DNA from 3 places in the Roseateles microcysteis genome. Region 1 is predicted to be linked to each of the others. Evidence: predicted binding sites of a transcription regulator. Region 1 holds the regulator's gene; each other region holds the start of a gene.
What was found. The regulator sigma-54, encoded in region 1, starts transcription at its own class of promoters, with help from an activator protein. The targets are predictions, from matches to a motif close to TGGCANGNAANCTGCTTT.

Region 1 (6,731 bases):
GCCCTGGGCGTGGCGCTCTACATCAACAAGACGCCGATTCCCTTCGTCAACAAGGTGCCGCAACGCACCGCCGAGCAGGACGCCGAAGAGGCCGAACGCAACAAGAACTGGGACCCGAACGCACCGCTGGCCGGCAAGAACGCCAAGGCCGCGAGCGGCGTGGTCAGCGGCGGCGAAGTGAAGCCGGCGGCACCTGCTCAAGCCCCTTCGAGCGCAAGCCCAGCACCCGCACCCGCGCCCGCGCCCGTAACCACGGCACCGGCCGCAGCACCCGCGCCAGCGCCAGCGCCGGCACCCGCCGCCAGCAAGGCCGGCAAGGCTGAGGCCAAGGTGGATGCCAAGGCTCCCGCGGCCGACCCATCGATCTACTTCGTTCAGGCCGGCGCGTATCTGAAGAATGACGACGCCGAAGCCCAGCGCGCCAAGCTGGCCCTGCTCGGCCACAGCGCCAGGATTTACGAATTCGAACAATCGGGCCGCACCGTGTACCGGGTCCGCATCGGCCCGCTGGATGCGCGCGAGGACGCCGAAGGCCTGCAGAAGAAGCTGGAAACCGCCGGCGTCGACGCCAATCTGGTGCGTGTCCAGCGCTGATCGGTCAGCTGTTCTACGATCCCGGCCGTTGCACCCCCTATTCGCAGTTCACAGGTAGCTGATTCATGAATCGTCGCGACTTCTCCGCTCTCGGACTCTCGGCCCTTGCACTTGGCAGCGCCGGCCTCGCCCAGGCACAGGGCGGCCCCATCGAGGGCAAGCATTTCAAGCGCCTCGCCAGCCCGCTGCCCACGACGCCGGGCAAGATCGAGGTCACCGAGTTCTTCTGGTACGGCTGCCCGCATTGCTATGCGCTGGAGCCGATGCTGCAGGAATGGGTCAAGCAGCTGCCCCCCGACGTGGTGTTCCGCCGCGTGCATGTCGGCTTCCGCCCCAATATCAAGCCGCACCAGAAGCTGTTCTACGCGCTTGACGGCCTGGGCAAGGCCGAGGAATACCACCAGCGCGTCTTCGCCGCCTTCCACCAGCAGCGCCTGGAGCTGGACGACGACAAGGCCATCATCGCGCTGGCCACCAAGATGGGCCTGGACACCGCCAAGTTCACCGCGATGTACAACTCCTTCGGCATCGAGAGCAAGCTGTTGCAGGCCAACAAGCTGTTCGAGGCCTACAACATGGACGGCGTGCCGGCGATCGCCATCGGCGGCCGCTTCTGGACCTCGCCCTCGATGGTGGGCGAACGTGGCATGACCGAACAGGAACAGGGCATGCGCGCGCTGCAGGTCGCCAACAGCCTGATCCAGCGCGCGCGCAGCTCAAAGCCGTGACGTAATTGCCAGCGGCCCGGGGGTGGGCTGGGCCTAGAATGGCCTGCAAGTTTTGTGCCGCCCACCCACCATGCGCCCTGCCCATCTTTCCTCCTCGCTGCTGCTGAGCGCCCTCGCCTTGCTGGCCGCTGCGCCGGCGGGCGCCGAAAAGGGCGACCGCTACAAGCCGATGAACATCAGCTATGACGAAGGCGGTCGGGTCGAGATCGCCAACCAGCTGACCGAGCTCACCGGCAACGTGATCCTGAGCCAGGGCAGCCTGCTGCTGAAGGCCGGCAAGGTGGTGATCAAGGAAACCCCCGACGGCTTCTTCCAGGCCTCGGCCACTTCGGACGGCGACAAGCAGGTGAGCTTCAGCCAGGGCCGTGACACGCCGGGCGAGGTGATCGAAGGCAGGGCCGACCAGATCGAATACGACAGCCGCAAGGAAACCGTCCGCTTCGTCGGCAATGCGGTGCTTCGCCAACTGCGCAACGGCCTCGTCACCGGGGAGACCACCGGTGGCGAGATCGCCTATGACAACCGCAGCGAACTCTTCAAGACCAGCGGCGGCAATGTCGAGCGCAGCCCCAACGGCCGCGGCCGCATGGTGTTGATGCCGCGCGCAGCCAGTGCGCCCGAGGCATTGCCGTCCGCCAGCAGCGCACCTACCCAACTGCAGCCCAGCACCACGCTGCAAACCACGCCTCGCAAGCCCTCATGAGCGGCATCGACAGCGCAGCGGCGGCACCGGACCGCCCGAGCCGGCTTGAGGCCGACGGACTGCAGAAGACCTACGGCGTGCGTCGCGTGGTCAAGAACGTGCACCTGGCCGTGGACAGCGGTGAAGTCGTGGGCCTCCTGGGTCCCAACGGTGCCGGCAAGACCACCAGTTTCTACATGATCGTCGGCCTGGTGCGGGCGGACGCCGGCGAGATCCGGCTCGATGGCGAGGCGCTGGAGCGCCTGCCCATCCACCGCCGCTCGCGCCTCGGGCTGTCCTATCTGCCGCAGGAGGCTTCGATCTTCCGCAAGCTCACCGTCGAGGAAAACATCCGCGCCGTGCTGGAGCTGCAGCAGGACGAGAACGGCAAGCCCTGGACCAAGACCCGCATCAACGAGATGCTGGACAGCCTCCTGCACGAGCTCTCGATCGAGAAGCTGCGCGACAGCCCGGCACCCGCGCTCTCGGGCGGCGAGCGCCGCCGGGTCGAGATTGCCCGCGCCTTGGCCACGCAGCCGCGCTTCATCCTCCTGGACGAGCCTTTTGCCGGCGTGGACCCGATCGCCGTGCTCGAGATCCAACGCATCATCGGCTTCCTGAAGGCGCGCGGCATCGGTGTGCTGATCACCGATCACAACGTGCGCGAGACCCTGGGCATCTGCGACCGCGCCTACATCATCAGCGAGGGCGAGGTGCTGGCCGAAGGCACGCCCGACGAGCTGGTGGCCAACGCCGACGTGCGCAAGGTGTACCTCGGCGAACACTTCAAAATGTAGGCTGCTGGGGCTGCGCTGAGATGAAACCCACCCTGCAGGTACGGCTCAGTCAGCATCTGGCGCTGACGCCCCAGTTGCAGCAGTCGATCCGGCTGCTGCAGCTCTCCACACTGGAGCTGCACCAGGAAGTGGAGCAGATGCTGGCGCAGAACCCGCTGCTCGAGACCGACGAGGAATTCGGCAGCGCGGTCACCGCACCCGAGCTCAGCGAAGTCCGCGGCAACGCGTCCGACGAACCCGACTCGGCACCTTCAGGCGATGGTGAGGCCGCGAGCGAGATCAAGGCCGAGGACTTCGGCACCACCGAGCGCGAAGACTGGGAAAACGGCACCGAGGGCGACGACTTCGACGGCATCCGCGAGCTGCCCGGCAGCGCCAGCTCCAGCAGCGAAGACGGAGAAAGGCCCGAGACCGAGGCGCCGTCCATCAGCCTGCAGCAGCATCTGCAACAGCAGATGGCCGGCATGTCTTTCAGCAGCGAAGACCGCGCCGCGCTCCTGGTGCTGATCGAATCGCTGAACGACGACGGCTACCTGGCCGACCCGCTGGAAGAGATCGCCGCCTCGCTCGCCGGTGAAGACGACCCCGAGGCACTCGAGGAATTGCTGGAACGCCTGCAGGTGGCCTTGCGCTGGCTGCAGAGCATGGAGCCCACCGGTGTCGGCGCCCGGGACCTCTCCGAATGCCTGCTCCTGCAACTGCGCACGCGGCCGCGCAGCCAGGTGCAGGTGGTGGCCATCCTGATCTGCAAGAACCACCTGGAGCTGCTGGCCCGGCGCGACAGCAAGAAGCTGATGGCACTCACCGGCGCCGACGAACAGCTGCTGCGCGAGGCGCAGACGCTGATCCAGACACTGGAGCCCAAGCCGGGCCGGCCGTTTGCGCCAGGCGAGGCGGCGGCCGTGGTGCCGGACGTGATCGTCAGCAAGAGCGGCCGCGGATTCCGTGTGATGCTCAACCCCGAGGTCGCGCCCAAGCTGCGCATCAACGAGCTCTATGCCAATGCGCTGCGCGCCACGCGCGGCGGCATCAGCAACAGCGCGCTGGGCGGCCAATTGCAGGAGGCGCGCTGGTTCATCAAGAACATCCAGCAGCGCTTCGACACCATCCTGCGTGTCTCGCAGGCCATCGTCGAGCGGCAGAAGGGCTTCTTCCAGCATGGGGCGCTGGCGATGAAGCCGCTGGTGCTCAGAGAAATAGCCGACGAGCTGGGCCTGCATGAATCGACCATCTCGCGCGTGACCACGGCCAAGTACATGGCCACGCCGCATGGCACCTTCGAGCTGAAGTACTTCTTCGGGTCCGGCCTCAACACCGATGCCGGCGGCAATGCCTCCAGCACGGCGGTGCGCGCGCTGATCAAGCAGTTCGTCGACGCCGAAGACAACAACAAGCCGCTGTCCGACAGCGCCTTGTCCGACATGCTGGAAGAGCAGGGCATCCAGGTGGCGCGGCGCACGGTGGCCAAGTACCGCGAGGCGCTGAAAATTGCGCCGGCCAATCTGCGCAAGGCGCTTTGACGCGACTCTGACCTGGGGTCTGAGCGGGGGTCTGAACGGGGCCCTGAATGCCTGCCGCGCAGCGCGCTGCCAACGCATGACCCAGCGACTTGCTAGGACTTTGCCGCGTCAGTCGCCGCACCGCAACAGCGCCGGCACAAACGATCAAGGCGTTGATTGATGCGCCCTGAATCCGCCCGGGATAACCCGCAAAGTGGGTGACCGGAAACCTTGCCTCCCGGCCGATTCATCCGCTATTCAAAATTCCGATAGTTCGACGCACAAGCGTCATACATCGATTCGGACCCGTCCTCATAAGCTGGACTCCTCACAAGCGCAGGCGGGCCTCATCCGGGCCTTGCAAGCAGGCTTGTAGATCGCCGCCTCGTGAAGCCTCGGGGCGCTTGCGGTGAACACCAGTCAATGACAAAAAGTGCCGGCCAAGCCCGGTGACGGAGACAGCTTGTGAACAAGATTTCGAAACTGGCCTTGCGGCCGGATGGCCTGGCCCTGGCCGTTTCCATGGCCCTCACGCTGATGGCCAGCGAGGCCGCGATGGCTCAAGCGAGCACGACGCCCGTAGCGCCGGCCAAGCCCGCGGCCGAAGCGGCGCAAGGCGGTGAACAGGCCAAGGACAGCAAGGATGACAAGAAGCCGGCAGCGAAGGCCACGGCCGAGCTGAGCTCGGTGCTGGTGATCGGCACGCGGCTCTCGCAGCAGTCCAGCATCGACCGCAAGAAGCGCGCGGCCACGGCCACCGACTCGGTCGTGGCGGAAGACGTCGGTGCCTTCCCTGACCGCAATATCGGCGAAGCGATCTCGCGCATTGCCGGTGTGGCGCTGGACCGCGGCGACTTCGGCGAAGGCGTGAGCGTCTCGGTGCGCGGCACCGGCGCCGATCTCACGCGTGTGGAGATGGATGGCCAGGCCGTGCAGGCTGGTGGCGGCACCGACCTGCTGGGTGGTGGCGGTGGCCGCGGTGTCGAGTTCCGCGAGCTTTCGTCGGACCTGATCAAGAGCGTGGACGTGGTCAAGGGTTCGACCGCCGCGATGACCGAAGGCTCGCTCGGCGGCAGCATCATCATCAACACGCGGACCGGCCTGGACTTCAAGAAGCCCTATTACTCGCTGCGCGTGGCCGCCACCGAGAGCTCCCTGAACAGGAAGACCACGCCCAACCTGAACCTGGTGCTGGCCGACAAGTTCCTGGACAAGCGTCTGGGCGTGCTGGTCAACCTGAACAAGTCCAACTACAACAGCGAGAGCCATCAGCAGAGCAATGGCGGCGTCAACGGCCTGCAAGGCCTGTTGCGCCAGGCGGACTTCGACAACTCGCCGGAGAAGACCTTTGCCTTCAACCCGGCCACGGTCTCCAAGACCGACCCGACGGTCAACGCCACGTTCCTGGCCTCGCCGCTGACGGCCGGCGGCACCTTCAATGCAGCCACGCCGCTGGAGCTGATCACCAAATCGGCCGCTGCGCAGAGCAAGGCCGACTGCTTCACTGCCTTCCCCAATCTCACCACGGCGCAGACCAGCGCGATCAACGGCAGCACGGCGCGCACGCTGGCCATCAACCAGCGCAACAACGAACAGCTGAGCTGCCTGAACCAGTGGAACGACTACACGCCGGCGCTGATCCGCTCCTATGTGCGCGGCCAGGACGACCGTCGCCACGGCGGCGACATCCGCCTGGATTTCAAGGTCAGCGATGAATTGAACATCTACGGCAAGTACGCGTCCAACCAGCGCAAGGTGGCCGACGTGGTGGGCAACTTCTCGGTGGGTGGCACGCCGACCTACAACACGGCCGGCACCTTCGTCGACTCGGCCGCTGGCGTGCGCTCGCTGGGCACCGGCCTGGCCTACCCCTACACCCTGATGCCGACGACCTACAGCTACCGCGCCGGTGCGCCGCTGGCCCAGGGCGCGACGGTGAACATCAAGCCCGGCTACACGGTGGATGACTCGCACCACGTGACGAGCTACACCACCACCGACAGCTACTACAACACCGACATGATCTTCAGCAAGATCGAGACGGATTCGAAGTATCTGCAGACCGGTGGCGAGTACCGCAACGGCCGCCTGAAGGCCGTCTTCATGGGGGGCAAGGCCGACTCGAGCATGTTCCGCTACGACCGCCGTGCGTCCTTCGGCTATCAGTACGGCGAGTCCACCTTCGCCGTGCAGCCCGATGGCTCCTGGAGCTTCGCGCTGCCACCCGGCAGCAGCAACGACCAGCTGAACTTCGCCAAGTACGCCGTGCTCTCGCCGCAACTGGCCAGCGCAGCCGTGCCGGTCTCGGCGACCAACACCGTGGCCGTGCCGGCCTACACCGCGGCCCAGAAGCCGCTGGTCACCCCGACGACCAATGTCCTGATCAGCCGCATCTTCAAGAGCGAGACCTCGGAGAAGACCGGCAAGCTCG
Region 2 (6,731 bases), on a different contig from region 1:
CGCCGCCCTGGTGCGCGGGCGTGGCCTCATCTGGCTCAATGCCGAACTGCCGGGCTCGCATGCACCGGGCCTGGCCAGGCCGGCCCCGCTGGCAGACGAAGCCAGCGCCACGCTATGGAGCCTGCAATGGGCCGAGGCCGGGGAGCTGCAGCACCGCGCCCTGGCCTGGTCGCATCCGCATGGTCGCTGGCTGCAGTGGCTCGCGCCCTGAATGGCTCCCTATACTGCGGCGGCCGTGCGCTGGTCGCACCGAATGACAAAGAGCCGAGGAGGAGCCGCCATGCTCATGACGAAGTCCCGCTGCATTCTTGCCGCCGCGCTGGTGGCCGCACCACTGGCCAGCCAGGCCGATACCCTGTCCGAGCTGCGCGCCCAGTTGGCCAAGCCGGCCCTCAGCCCCTTGAAGGCGACCATCGAGGTCAAGTCGCTCAGCCGCAATGGCGAAGGCAAGGACCTGGAGGAGTCGGTCGGCGAGGCTGCGGTGCAGGTCGAAGACGGTCCGCAAGGCCTGCGCGTGGCCTTTGCCCGCGAGCTCCTTCAGAAGGCCGAGGCCGAGGAGCAGGCCAAGGCCGCCGATCCCAAGTCCAAGACGCCGGCTTCGAGCGGCATGGGCAGGCTGTCGCCGGCTTCGCTGCGCGAGCTGCTCAACCCGGCCGCCCGCTTGAGCCGCCTGCTGGACCGCGCCAAGCTCAAGGGCGAGAAGGCCGACAGCTGGCAGGGCAAGCCGGCGACGCTGCTGAGCTTCGAGCTCGAGAAGCCAAAGATGAGCGGCCAGTTTGCAGATGCCGTCAAGAAATACGCCGCCACGCTGGAGCTGTGGGTCGGCCCGCAAGGCCTGCCGCTGGCGGCCAAGACCCGGGAGTCGGTATCAGGCCGTGCCTTCCTGGTCTTCAGTTTCGAGCAGCAAAGCGAAGACGAGCATCACTACGGCTTGCAGGCCGACCGCCTGGTGCTGCTCAAGAGCGAATCACGCAACCAGGGTTCGGGCACGGTCGGCAAGAACGAGGCCCGCACGACCCATGTGCTCAAGCTTCAGTCCTGAGCTGAAGCGGCTCAGGCGTAGATCTCGGCCTCGGGGTCGGTGACCTCGAGTTCGTAGCTGGCCGCCAGCATGGCCAGGCGGGCGATCACGCCGTACATATAGAAGCGGTTGGGCGCACTGACGCCCGGTTTCTCGCCGGGCTTGGGCAGTTGCGAGCTCTCGGCAAAAGCCAGGGGCACGAAGCTGGCACCGGGGGCGTTCAGGTTCTCGTCGACGCCGCGCTCGGCATGCACGCGGTAGAAGCCGCCCACGACGTAACGGTCCATCATGTAGACAACCGGCTCGGCCACGGCATCGTTCACGCGTTCATTGGTCGGCACGCCTTCCTGGATGATGACCTCGGAGACCTCCTGGCCGTCCTTGATCACGCTCATCTTGTTGCGGGCCTTGCGGTTCAGCGCTTCCAGGTCCTTGGCGTCGCGCACGGTCATGATGCCCATGCCGTAGGTGCCGGCATCGGCCTTGACGATGACGAAGGGCTTGTCCTGGATGCCGTATTCCTTGTACTTGCGGCGGATCTTGGTGAGCAGCGCGTCGGTCTGCGACTGCAGGGCCTCGATGCCGGTGCCGTCGGCGAAATTCAGCTCACCGGCGCCGGCAAACATCGGGTCGATCAGCCACGGGTCCATGCCCAGCAGCTTGGCGAACTTCTTGGCCACATTGCTGTAGGCGGCGAAATGCTTGGTCTTGCGGCGCACGGCCCAGCCGGCATGCAGCGGCGGCAGCAGGTATTGCTCGTGCAGGTTCTCCAGCACGCTGGGAATGCCGGCCGAGAGGTCGTTGTTCAGCAGCACGGTGCAAGGATCGAAGTCCTTGAGCATCACGCGGCCGCGGTTGCGGATCAGCGGCTCGACCGTCAGCGTCGTGCCGTCGGCCAGGTTGAGCGGCGTCGGCTCGGTGATGGTTTCGTCCAGCGTGCCCAGGCGCACGTTCAGGCCGGCCTGCGTGAAGATGCGGACCAGGGTGGCGACATTGCTCAGGTAGAAGGTGTTGCGCGTGTGCTTTTCAGGCACCAGCAGGAGGTTCTTGGCCTCGGGGCAGATCTTTTCGATGGCTGCCATTGCCGCCTGTACGGCCAGCGGCAGCATCTCGGGCGTCAGGTTGTTGAAGCCGCCGGGATAGAGATTGGTGTCCACCGGTGCCAGCTTGAAGCCGGCATTGCGCACGTCCACCGAGGTGTAGAAGGGCGGCGTGTGTTCCATCCATTCCAGGCGGAACCATCGTTCGATGGCCGGCATCGACTCCAGGATGCGCTGCTCCAGCTCGTTGATCGGACCATTCAGAGCGGTGATGAGGTGGGGAACCATGGCGTGCGGCTTCTTGGAGCTGGGTGTCGGCTCATTCTAGGGACTGGCGCAGATAGGGGCGCAAGTCAGGGAATCAAGGCCCGGGTCTGGCGGGGCGATCCGATTGCGCAATGAAAAGAGCCGCCCGAAGGCGGCTCTTGAGCGGTCTCAAGCCCTTTGGCGGGCTTGCGTGTAGATCATTTGTGATAGGCCGTCTCGCCGTGCGAGGTGATGTCCAGGCCTTCGCGTTCGTCTTCCTCGCTGACCCGCAGGCCCAGCACCAGGTCGACGATCTTGTAGGCGATCACGGAGACCACGCCGGACCAGACAATGGTCACGCCGACGGCCTTGGCTTGCGTCAGCACCTGGGCGCCGATGCTGTAGGCGTCCGGGGCGATCATGGCCACCGTGACCCAGTCGCCGACGGCGCTCGGGCCTCCCAGGGCGGGCGAGTTGAACACGCCGGTGAGCAGGGCGCCGACGATGCCGCCGACACCGTGCACGCCGAACACGTCCAGCGAGTCGTCGGCACCGATCACCTTCTTCAGGCCGGTGACACCCCACAGGCAGGCGAAGCCGGCGACGAAGCCGATGACCAGGCCACCACCGATGCCGACGTTGCCGGCTGCCGGCGTGATCGCCACCAGGCCAGCCACTGCACCCGAGGCTGCACCCAGCATCGAAGCCTTGCCCTTCATCAGCGCTTCACCGATGCACCAGGCCAGCACGGCGGCAGCCGTGGCAGCGAAGGTGTTGATGAAGGCCAGGGCAGCGAAGCCGTTGGCTTCCAGTGCCGAGCCGGCGTTGAAGCCGAACCAGCCCACCCACAGCAGCGAGGCACCGACCATGGTCAGCGTCAGGCTGTGAGGCGTGAACGCCTCCTTGCCGTAGCCGACGCGCTTGCCGATCATGAAGGCGCCCACCAGGCCAGCCACAGCGGCGTTGATGTGCACCACCGTGCCGCCGGCGAAGTCCAGCGCGCCCCATTGCCAGATCATGCCGGCCTTGGCGTTCATCTCATCGACCACGGCGGCGCTGGTGTAGGCGTCCGGGCCCGCCCAGAACCAGACCATGTGGGCAATCGGCAGGTAGCTGAAGGTGAACCACAGGGCCAGGAAGAGCAGGGCGGCCGAGAACTTGATGCGTTCGGCGAAGGCACCGACGATCAGGCAGGCCGTGATGCCGGCGAAGGTGGCCTGGAAGGCGGCGAACACCATCTCGTACATCGGCACACCCTTGCTGAAGGTGGCGCCAGTGGCGAAGGTGCCGGCGACGTTGTCCCAGAGGCCCTTCATGAACAGCCGGTCGGTGCCGCCGATGAACTGGTTGCCCTCGGTGAACGCGAAGCTGTAGCCGTAGAGCACCCACAGCACGACGATCAGCGAGAACGCGACCATCACCTGCATCAGCACCGACAGCATGTTCTTGCTGCGGACCAGGCCGCCATAGAACAGCGCCAGGCCCGGCACCGTCATCAGGATGACGAGCAGGGTCGAGAGCAGCATCCAGCCGGTGTCGCCCTTGTTGGGCACGGGTGCCGGTGCGGCGGCCGAAGCCGCTTCAGCGGGAGCCGAGGCGGCCGGTGCGGCTGCAGATGCCGCGTCAGCAGCAGCAACGACTGCCGAAGCAGCCACGGGAGCCGAAGCGGCCTGATCCTGGGCCCAGGCGGCGGGCGCGAAGACCGCAGCGGCCAGGGCCAGGGAGGCGAGAAGTTTCTTCATCGTTTGTTCTCCAACAGGCTTCTTGTTGTCAAAGAGCGTCCGTGCCGGTCTCGCCGGTACGGATGCGCACGACCTGGTCCAGCGGCGAGACAAAGATCTTGCCGTCGCCGATCTTGCCGGTGCGGGCCGAGGACTCGATGGCCTCGATCACCTGCTCCACCACGTCGTCGGCCACCGCCGCTTCGATCTTCACCTTGGGCAGGAAATCGACGACGTATTCGGCGCCGCGGTACAGCTCGGTATGGCCTTTCTGGCGGCCGAAGCCCTTGACCTCGGTGACGGTCAGGCCCTGCACGCCGATGGCGCTGAGGGCTTCGCGCACTTCGTCAAGCTTGAAGGGCTTGATGACGGCGGTGATCAGTTTCATGGTGGGTTACTCCGTGCGTGCGACGTGCGCTTGTTTCTTCAGAAGCTCTTCTTGAGCGACAGGACCAGGCCGGCCTTGCCCAGGTTCTTGGACGAGGGGCCGCCGACATAGGCGTCGGTATCGGTGCCGATGACGGCGCCCGAGACCACCAGGCCGCTGAAGTCCTTGGACAGGGCGAGGCTGTAGTCGGTGTAGCTGTACGTCTTGTTGTGACGCACTTCCTGGCGGCCCAGGTGCGGGGTGAGCATCAGGCCGTCGCCGAGGTCGAAGCTGGCGCTCAGGTCGAGGTAGAGGCTGCCCTTGCTGTCGGCGAAGCCGAACAGATTGCTGGTGCTGTACGACAGCTTGCCCGTGACCGGGCCGGCGGTCAGGGCACCGTAGAGCTCCAGCGTGTTGGCGCTGGGGTTCAGCTTGTTCTTGCTGTAGTAGTACTGCAGCACGCCGACGTCCAGCAGCAGGTCCTTGGAGACTTCGGTCTTGTAGCCGGCGTAGACGTCGACTTCGGCCGGGGCATCGCCGCCCGCGTCCTTGATCCACTTGATCGTGGAGCCCCAGGCGCCGATGTAGAAGCCGCTCGGCGAAGCGTAATCGGCGCCGCCCTGCAGGGCCGGCTTCAGGCGGGTCTGCGAAATGCCGCGGTAGCGGTAGTCGGTGGTGACACTGACATTGAAGGACAAGGGATCGACCGGTGCGGCTGCTTCCTGGGCAAAAGCGGGCAGTGCAGCGGAAAGGGCCAGGGCCAGGGTGGCAAGTTGTTGCTTCATTCGCAGGACTCCTTGATTGGGGGAATGGGTCAGGATGGCAAACAGGATTTCAAGCCAGCTCTTGCAGCTTCCGTGCCAGCACCGGTTTGGTCCGTTCCAGGGGCTGTGCCCCCGGGGAAGGCAGGGCTCACGTGCCGTATCGGGTGGTCGCGGTGCACCACAATGGCTCATTTGCGCCGCTTGCGCCAGTCTGGTGCGCGCCCCACAAGCGTGCGGATGGGGTCGGGACGGCAAGGGCTTGCGCCGGGTTAGCATCGGCCGCGATACGAACATCCGGAGGTCATTCTTGAGCCAGCGATCTCGTGCCACCTTGCGGGTGGCCACCGCCTTCTTCCTCTCCGGCTTTGCGGCGCTGGTCTACCAACTGGCCTGGCAACGCCTGCTCTTCGTGGTGATCGGGGTCGACATCGAGTCGGTGACCATCGTGGTCTCGACCTTCATGCTGGGCCTGGGTCTCGGTGCCCTGCTGGGAGGTGCGCTGGCTGATCGCTGGCCGGCCCGCATCCTCCTGGCCTTTTGCCTGTTCGAGGGCGCGATCGCGGCCTATGGCCTGGTCAGCGTGGACCTGCTGCAGGCTTGCGCAGCCCTGTTCGCCGGGCTGTCGAGGCCGGCGGCGGCGGCCCTGAGCTTTGCCCTGCTCCTCTTGCCCACCGTCTGCATGGGCGCGACGCTGCCAATGCTGGTCGCTCATGCCTGGCGGAGCTCGGGCAATGTGGGCGTGTCCACGGGCACGCTGTATTTCATCAACACCCTGGGCGCGGCCACTGGCGCGCTGGCCATTGGCTTCTTCCTGCTGTATTGGCTGGACCTGCGTCAGGCCGTCTGGCTGGCGGCCGCGCTCAATGCCGTAGCAAGCCTGATCGTTGCCAGCGCTCTGCGCGGGAGGGCCGCGGCATGAACGAGAACCAAACCGGGCTGCGCCGTCTGGCCCTGGCCTTGTCCTTCAGCGTCGGTCTGCTGTCGCTGAGCCAGGAAATCCTCTGGGTCCGGCTGCTCTCCTTCGGGCAGCAGGGGCGACCCCAGGCCTTCGCCATCGTGCTGGCGGCCTTTCTGCTGGGCATCTCCATTGGTGCCGTCGTCGGGCGGCGCATCTGTGCGAACAGTCCAGCCGTGCTGGCTTCGGCGGCACGGGCGCTGTGCTGGGCCGCGGCGCTGGACCTGGTCGCCCTGCAACTGATGGCGCCGTTGCTTGGCAATTCGCCAATTCGCCTGGCCGGCCTGGTGTTGATGATCGCGGTGACCGCAGGCGCCAAGGGCGTTCTGTTCCCCATCGTCCATCACCTCGGCTCCGCGACGGCCGAAGCTGACCTCGGTCGCTCGGTGTCGCGTGTCTATCTGGCCAATGTCATGGGCTCGGCACTTGGCCCCCTGATCACCGGCTTCTGGCTGCTGGATGTGCTGCGGGTCGAGAGCGTCTGGGCGCTGGTGTGTGGCGCGACGGCGCTGCTGGGCTTGTTGACGCTCGCTGCAACGCCGCAGCGGCGCGTCAGCTGGTTCGCCATGCCGGCGGCGTTGCTGGCGCTGGGCCTGGTCCTGGTCGTGCACCCCCTG
Region 3 (6,731 bases), on a different contig from region 1:
ATCGATCCAGCGGCTGGCCTCCAGCACGGCCATGATCACGGCGCGCGCGGTGTTCGGATACTTCTTCGCGAACTCGCCGGTCGTGCCCAGCACCTTCTCGGGATGGTCCTTCCAGATGTCCTGCGTGGTCACGGCGGTGATGCCGATGCCGTCCATGATGGCGCGGTGGCCCCAGGGCTCGCCGACGCAGTAGCCGTCCATATTGCCCACGCGCATGTTTGCCACCATCTGCGGCGGCGGCACGGTGATGACCTTGGCGTCCTTGATCGGATTGATGCCGACACTGGCCAGCCAGTAGTACAGCCACATCGCATGCGTGCCGGTCGGGAAGGTCTGCGCGAAGGTGTACTCGCGCTTCTCGGTGCTCATCAGCTTGGCGAGCGAGGCGCCATCCACGGCGCCCTTGTCCGCCAGCTTCTTCGACAGCGTGATGGCCTGGCCGTTGTTGTTCAGGGTCATCAGCACGGCCATGTCCTTCTTCGGCCCGCTGACGCCGAGGTGCACGCCGTAGATCAGGCCGTAAAGCACGTGCGCCATGTCCAGCTCGCCGTTGACCAGCTTGTCACGCACACCAGCCCACGAGGCTTCCTTGGTCGGGATGATCTTGATGCCGTACTTCTTGTCGAAGCCCAGCACCGAGGCCATCACGATGGAGGCGCAGTCGGTCAGGGGGATGAAGCCGATGCGCACCTCCTCCTTCTCGGGCTTGTCCGAGCCGGCGGCCCAGGCCATGGGGCTCATGGCACTCATGGCGGCACCGGCAGCGCCGGCCAGCAATGTGCGGCGTTCCTCGCTCATCAAACCCTCCTTGTGCAGCTTCTTTCCAGTCGTATGGCTCATCGAGATCTCCAAGCAGAAAAGGACAAAGGCGTCGCGACCAGGAGACCACTCGCGTGTCTCCATCGGTCGGACGCCTTTGTCCTTGTTCGATTCCAGAAGGGCCCACGCCGTTGCGGGCCCGACGACTTCACTTCAGCAGAAAGCGTGCCAGCGTTATTCCGGGAGATTTGGCCGGTGCACGCACCGGCCGCGCACTGTTTGCCGGCATCGCTGCGCCAGATTGGTGCAATGCAACATCAACACGGGCGCAAAAGGGAATGCGCGTCGATGACCCGCTCTGCCACGGCGGCCAACGCCTCACCGCGGTCCATCGCGAGCTTGCGCAGACGCTTGTAGGCCGCGTCCTCATCCAGGCCCAGCTCGCTCATCAGGATGCCCTTGGCCTTCTCCACGCTCTTGCGGCTGGCCAATTGCGCCTGCGCCTTGCCCAGCTCCTGGCGCAGCGCCAGGTCTTGCTCGAAACGGGCAATCGCCACCTGCAGCACCGGCGCCAGGCGCTCGGCGCGCAGGCCGGCCACCACATAGGCGCTGACGCCCGCCTTCAGGGCGCGGCGCATCGGGTCGTCGCCGCCGTCCTCGGAAAACATCACCACCGGGCGCGGCATCGTCTCCGAAACCGTGGCAAGCATCTCTACCGTGTCGCGGGTGGGCGATTCACTGTCGACGATCACCACATCGGGCTTCAAGCGCAGCACGCAGTCATGGATCAGCGTGGCCTGCTCCACCACGCCCACCACCTCGCAGCCCAGGCGCGCCAGCTCGTCGCTGATCAGCGCGCCGCGGTGGGCACCGTCATCGATCAGCAGGACGCGCAGGCCCTGGGCCAGGGAAAGGGAGTCGCTCAAGGGGGGTTGTTACGGGACAAGGGTTGCAGGGCTTGACGCAACTTCCATGCCCGCAAGCGGGCCTCAGCAATCAATCAAGGTCACAGCCCATCGCTCCATGGCCATCCCCGAGGCGACCCGCCGTGCTCAGGGCTTGACGATGCCCAGCAGCTCGATCTCGAAGGTCAGCGGCGTGTTGGGCGGAATGGCGCCGCCACCGGCACCGCGTTCGCCATAGGCCAGGGCGGCCGGGCAATAGAACTTGGCCTTGCCGCCGACCTTCATCAACTGCACGCCTTCGGTCCAGCAACGGATCACGCGGTTGAGCGGCAGGTCCATCGGCTCGCCGCGGGCGACCGAACTGTCGAACTCGCGGCCGTCGAGAAAGCGGCCGACGTAGTGCACCTTGACCTTGTCGTTCTGCGTCGGCTTCGCGCCGGTGCCGGCCACGACTTCGGTGTAGACCAGGCCCGAGGCGGTGGTGATGGGTTCGGCGGCCAAGGCCGGCGACAGGCACAGCGCGAGGGGAATCAAGGCGAGCAGCTTGCGCATGGAATTCATCCAGGGTTTTCGATGGAGCCGGATCATCGCATCGCGCGCGCATGCAAAAAATGGCTCATCGCCGATCTGAGGGGGAGACTCATGCAGGCACGTAGCTGCCGTTCGTTTTCTTGTTCCTCGGTTGGTCGAAGATCAGGCCGCCAGCGGGTTCCCCTGCGCTCGTGTCCCCCGGCCCTGGCCGCGCCAGGTCCTCCTCCTTTACCTCGCTTCGGGAAACCCACTGCCGTCCTGCTCCGGCCACACTGGGCATGTGCCTCGACACAGGCGACGGGCGGTGCGGATCAGGACGGTTGGGCGCTCTGTGGAGTGAGGTAGAGGAGGAGGCCGAAGGCCGGAGGACACGAACGCAACAGAGTGCCCAAGCGGCCTGATCTTCGAGCCATCATGAAAGACGGCAATGTGCCGTCAAGGGACATCCCAGGAATTCGGCGATTCAGCAGAAAAAAGGGCTCGCCGTGGCGAGCCCCTATTGCAAGTGCCTTGGTCCTATTTCAGGAGCAGCTGCGGCAGCCACAGCGAGATCTGAGGCACATAGGTCACCACGCCCAGGAAGATCAGCATCGTGAGCAGCCAGGGCCAGACGGCCACGGTCAGTTCCGAGATGCCCATCTTGGTGATACCCGAGGCCACATAAAGGTTCAGGCCCACCGGCGGGTGGCACATGCCCACTTCCATGTTCACCACGATCAGGATGCCGAAGTGCACCGGGTCGATGCCGAGCTTCATCGCCACCGGGAACAGGATGGGCGCAAGAATCAGCACGATGGAGCTGGGCTCCATCACGTTGCCGGCCAAGAGCAGCAGGATGTTGCAGACCAGCAGGAAAGCGATGGGACCGAAGCCCTGGCCGATCATCCAGTCGGCCATGGCCTGCGGGATGTTCTCGCTGGTCATCAGGAAGCTGAACAGCACCGCGTTCGTGATGATGTAGAGCAGCATCGCGCTCATGCTGGCCGAGTCCAGCAGTACCTTGGGCAGGCGCTTCAGGGACATGTCCTTGTAGACGAAGGTGGCAATCACGAAGGCATAGACCGCCGACATGGCCGCCGCTTCCGTCGGCGTGAAGATGCCGGTGTAGATGCCGCCCATCACGATGACGATCAGCAACAGGCCCCAGACGCTTTCGCGGAAGGCCTTCCAGCGCTCGGCCCACGAGGCCTTGGGCATGCGCGGGTAGTTGTTCTTGCGGGCGATGAACCAGGTGGTGAAGCCGAGGCAGATCGCCAGCAAGAGGCCCGGCACGACGCCGGCAATGAACAGCGAGCCGACCGAGGTGTTGGTCGAGACCGAGTACATCACCATCACGATGGACGGCGGGATCAGGATGCCCAGCGACCCCGAGGTAGTCAGGATGCCCGCGCCGAAACGGTTGGGGAATCCCTGCTTGACCATGGCCGGCAGGATCACCGAACCGATGGCCACCACGGTGGCGGGCGAGGAGCCCGACACCGCGGCGAACAGCGCGCAGGCCATCACGCCGGCGAGGCCCAAGCCCCCGTTCCAGTGGCCGATCATGCTGGTGGCGAAGCGGATCATCCGCCGCGCCACGCCGCCGTGGGTCAGGAAGTTGCCGGCCAGGATGAAGAACGGGATCGCCATGATCTCGAACTTCTCGATGCCGGTGAACAGCTTCAAGGCGACCGACTGGATCGGCACCTCGGTCATGGTGAAGAGGAAGGTCAGGACGGTGAGCCCGAGCGAGATGCTGATCGGCATGCCGGTCAGCATCAGCAGGATCAGCAGCACGAAGATGATGGAGGCGTTCATGGTGTCGTGCTCCTTGCTCAGGCCGGACCGGCATCGTCCAGGCCTTCGACATGGCCGTGGTCATGGTGGGGCAGCTCGCCGGTCTTCAGGAAGCTCCAGGCCACCTGCAGGAAGCGGAAGCTCATCAGAGACGAGCCCAGCGGCACACAGAGATAGACCCACCACATCGGCACCTCGAGGTCGGCCGAGGTCTGCTCGGTCTCGGACATGTGCCAGACGAAGTTGGCGCCCATGGCCGCCACCGTGCCGGTGAACAGCGCGCCGGCCAGCAGGCCCACGAGGACCAGTGCCTTGTGCGCACGGCCCTTGAGCTTGCGCAGGATCACGTCCACGCCCACGTGGATGCCGGTGCGCACGCCATAGGCGGCGCCGAACTTGGCCATCCAGACAAACATGAAGATGCACAGCTCCTGCGCCCAGCTCATGTTGATCTGGATCGTGTAGTCCTGGATGTAGGGCACGCCGGAGAGGTAGCGGTGCACCACGGCGGCGAAGATCACCAGCGTGGCACCACCGATCAGGAAGGCGATCAGCCATTCCTCGAGGTGGTTGAGGATGCGGTTGAGCATGGAAGCTCCCAGAGAGGGGGGGCAGGTGCGAGAGCGGCACCAGTGTGGCGCCGCGTTCGGAACAATGGCTTACTTGCTCAGCGAGTAGCCGGCGGCCTTGTAGGTATCGGCAATCATCTGCTTGCCCACGCGCGCTTCCATCTCCTTGTGCACCACCGAGGTGGCCTTCTTCATCTCGTTGAGCTCGGCGGCCGTGGGCGTGTAGATGGCTGTCTTGCCGCTGGCCTTGATCTTGTCGAGTGCCGTGGCGTTCTCGGTGGCGGCGATGGCGTTGGCGTAGGTGGTGGCGTCCTTCATGGCGCCCTCGAGCTGGCTGCGCAGCTCGGCCGGCAGGCCGTCCCAGAACTTCTTGTTCACGACGACGGCATAGGCCAGGTGGCCATGGCCGGACAGCGTCATGTGCTTCTGCACCTCGAAGACCTTCTGCGTGTAGATGTTGGACGGCGTGCTCTCGGTACCGTCCACCACGCCGGTCTGCAACGCCTGGTAGAGCTCGCTGAAGGCCATCACCTGCGGGATCGAGCCGAGCGAGCGCATCTGCGCGTCAAGCACCTTGCTGGACTGGATGCGCATCTTCAGGCCCTTGAAGTCGGCCACGTTCTTCAGCGGCTTGTTGGCCGTCATGTGGGTGGCACCGTTGTCCCAGTAGGCGAGACCGGTGATGCCCTTGCTCTCCAGCTTCTTGAACAGGTCGGCACCGACCTTGCCCTCGGTCACGGCGCGGAAGGCCTCGGTGTCCTTGAAGATGAAGGGCAGGTCGAAGACCTCATATTCCTTGACACCCAGCGGACCGAACTTCGAGAGCGAGGGCGCCAGCATTTGCACCGAGCCGAGCTGCAGCGCCTCGAGCTCTTCCTTGTCCTTGTAGAGCTGGCTGTTCGGATAGACCTCGACCTTGACGCGGCCGCCGGTGCGCTGTTCTGCCAGCTCCTTGAAGCGCAGTGCGCCCTTGCCCTTGGGCGTGTCGGGCGCCACGACATGGCTGAACTTGATGACGATGGGCGCCTGCGCCTGGGCGCCCAAGCTGACGATGGCCAGCAGGCTGGCGGCGGCGATGGCGATGGAACGGCGTGCGATTCTGGGCATGGCTTGTCTCCTGTTGTGGCAGCTGCGGATGGAATTGAGCCGCTATGCGCTCGATTGTGCGAAGCGACCTCGCCCGGCGGAAGTTGTGGACATCCACATTTCGGCGCGCCGGCACCACAGGCCCACTGGGCGCAAACGTAGACTGCGCGGCATGCAGCCCCGCCCTCTTGAAGACGCCCATCCGCGCCGCGGCGGCTGGCGCTCCCTGCTGTGGACGCTGCCGCTGCTGCTCTCGCTGGTCTTCGTGGCCGGCGTGCTGGCCTGGGTGCGGGCCAACGAGCTGGCCGAGCGCGAGCTGGAGCGGCAGACGCTGATCACCGACGCCCTGTCCACCGAAGCCCAGCTGCGCAGCCGCATTGCCGAAGAAACGGCGCTGCTGCGCCGCCTGGCGGCCGGCCTGGCCGGCGCGCAGCCCGGCGTCGAGGCCCTGGCTGCCCGGCCCGAGCTCAACACCGGCCTGCGCCGGCTCTGGCTCTCGGTGACCTGGCTGGACAGCCGCAACCGCCAGATCGCGCAACTGCCGCCCCAGGGCATTGCCAACGAGGACGGACTGTCGCTGCACCTGAGCGAGCCGGTCGGGCCCGAAGGGCGAGAGGGCAGCCTGGTCGTTCGCTATGCGCCGTCGCTGCTGCTCAAGCATGGCGTGCCCTGGTGGCTTTCGCGCAAGTACGAGGTGCAGATGGTGGACAGTGCCGAGCTGCTGATCGCCAGCACCGGCGAGCTGCGCATGCCGGCCGGCCCCGGGCCCAGCTACCGCGTGGCCTTCAGCGGCCCCTTGCGCTCCAGCCCGCTGACCGAGGCCGCCATCACCGATGCCGCGCTGGTGCTGACCGTGCGCGAGCCCCAGCCCACCGCGCTCAAGCCGCTGGCCCTGGTGCTCATCGCCGGCTTCCTGCCCCTGTCGGCCGTTGCGAGCTGGCTGCTGCGCCGGCAGGTGCGCCAGGTGCTGCGAGCCGAATCGGCCTGGCGCACGGAAGCTGCCTGGCGCGCGGCGATGGAAGACTCGGCCCTCGTGGGCCTGCGCGCCCGTGATTCCGAAGGCCAGGTGCTCTACGTCAACCGCACCTTCTGCGACCTGGTCGGC

Region 2: the regulator sigma-54 is predicted to act here: its motif matches at 5,241-5,258, upstream of V3596_RS10645 (TorF family putative porin).
Region 3: the regulator sigma-54 is predicted to act here: its motif matches at 1,720-1,737, upstream of V3596_RS18425 (ANTAR domain-containing response regulator).

Annotation. Positions count from the first base shown of each region.
Region 1 is NZ_JBAJMV010000007.1:239,322-246,052, forward strand. Features, by position in the region: gene V3596_RS19740 (SPOR domain-containing protein) at 1-594, shown strand, start outside; gene V3596_RS19745 (thiol:disulfide interchange protein DsbA/DsbL) at 660-1,322, shown strand; gene lptA (lipopolysaccharide transport periplasmic protein LptA) at 1,393-2,025, shown strand; gene lptB (LPS export ABC transporter ATP-binding protein) at 2,022-2,801, shown strand; gene V3596_RS19760 (RNA polymerase factor sigma-54) at 2,822-4,321, shown strand; gene V3596_RS19765 (TonB-dependent receptor) at 4,766-6,731, shown strand, end outside.
Region 2 is NZ_JBAJMV010000003.1:359,522-366,252, reverse strand. Features, by position in the region: gene V3596_RS10670 (DUF2332 domain-containing protein) at 1-211, shown strand, start outside; gene V3596_RS10665 (hypothetical protein) at 281-1,042, shown strand; gene gshA (glutamate--cysteine ligase) at 1,054-2,349, opposite strand; gene amt (ammonium transporter) at 2,526-4,049, opposite strand; gene glnK (P-II family nitrogen regulator) at 4,078-4,416, opposite strand; gene V3596_RS10645 (TorF family putative porin) at 4,455-5,180, opposite strand; gene V3596_RS10640 (fused MFS/spermidine synthase) at 5,467-6,078, shown strand; gene V3596_RS10635 (spermine/spermidine synthase domain-containing protein) at 6,075-6,731, shown strand, end outside.
Region 3 is NZ_JBAJMV010000006.1:382,906-389,636, forward strand. Features, by position in the region: gene V3596_RS18420 (CmpA/NrtA family ABC transporter substrate-binding protein) at 1-798, opposite strand, end outside; gene V3596_RS18425 (ANTAR domain-containing response regulator) at 1,077-1,685, opposite strand; gene V3596_RS18430 (FKBP-type peptidyl-prolyl cis-trans isomerase) at 1,812-2,216, opposite strand; gene V3596_RS18435 (TRAP transporter large permease) at 2,712-3,992, opposite strand; gene V3596_RS18440 (TRAP transporter small permease) at 4,010-4,561, opposite strand; gene V3596_RS18445 (TRAP transporter substrate-binding protein) at 4,631-5,647, opposite strand; gene V3596_RS18450 (sensor histidine kinase) at 5,799-6,731, shown strand, end outside.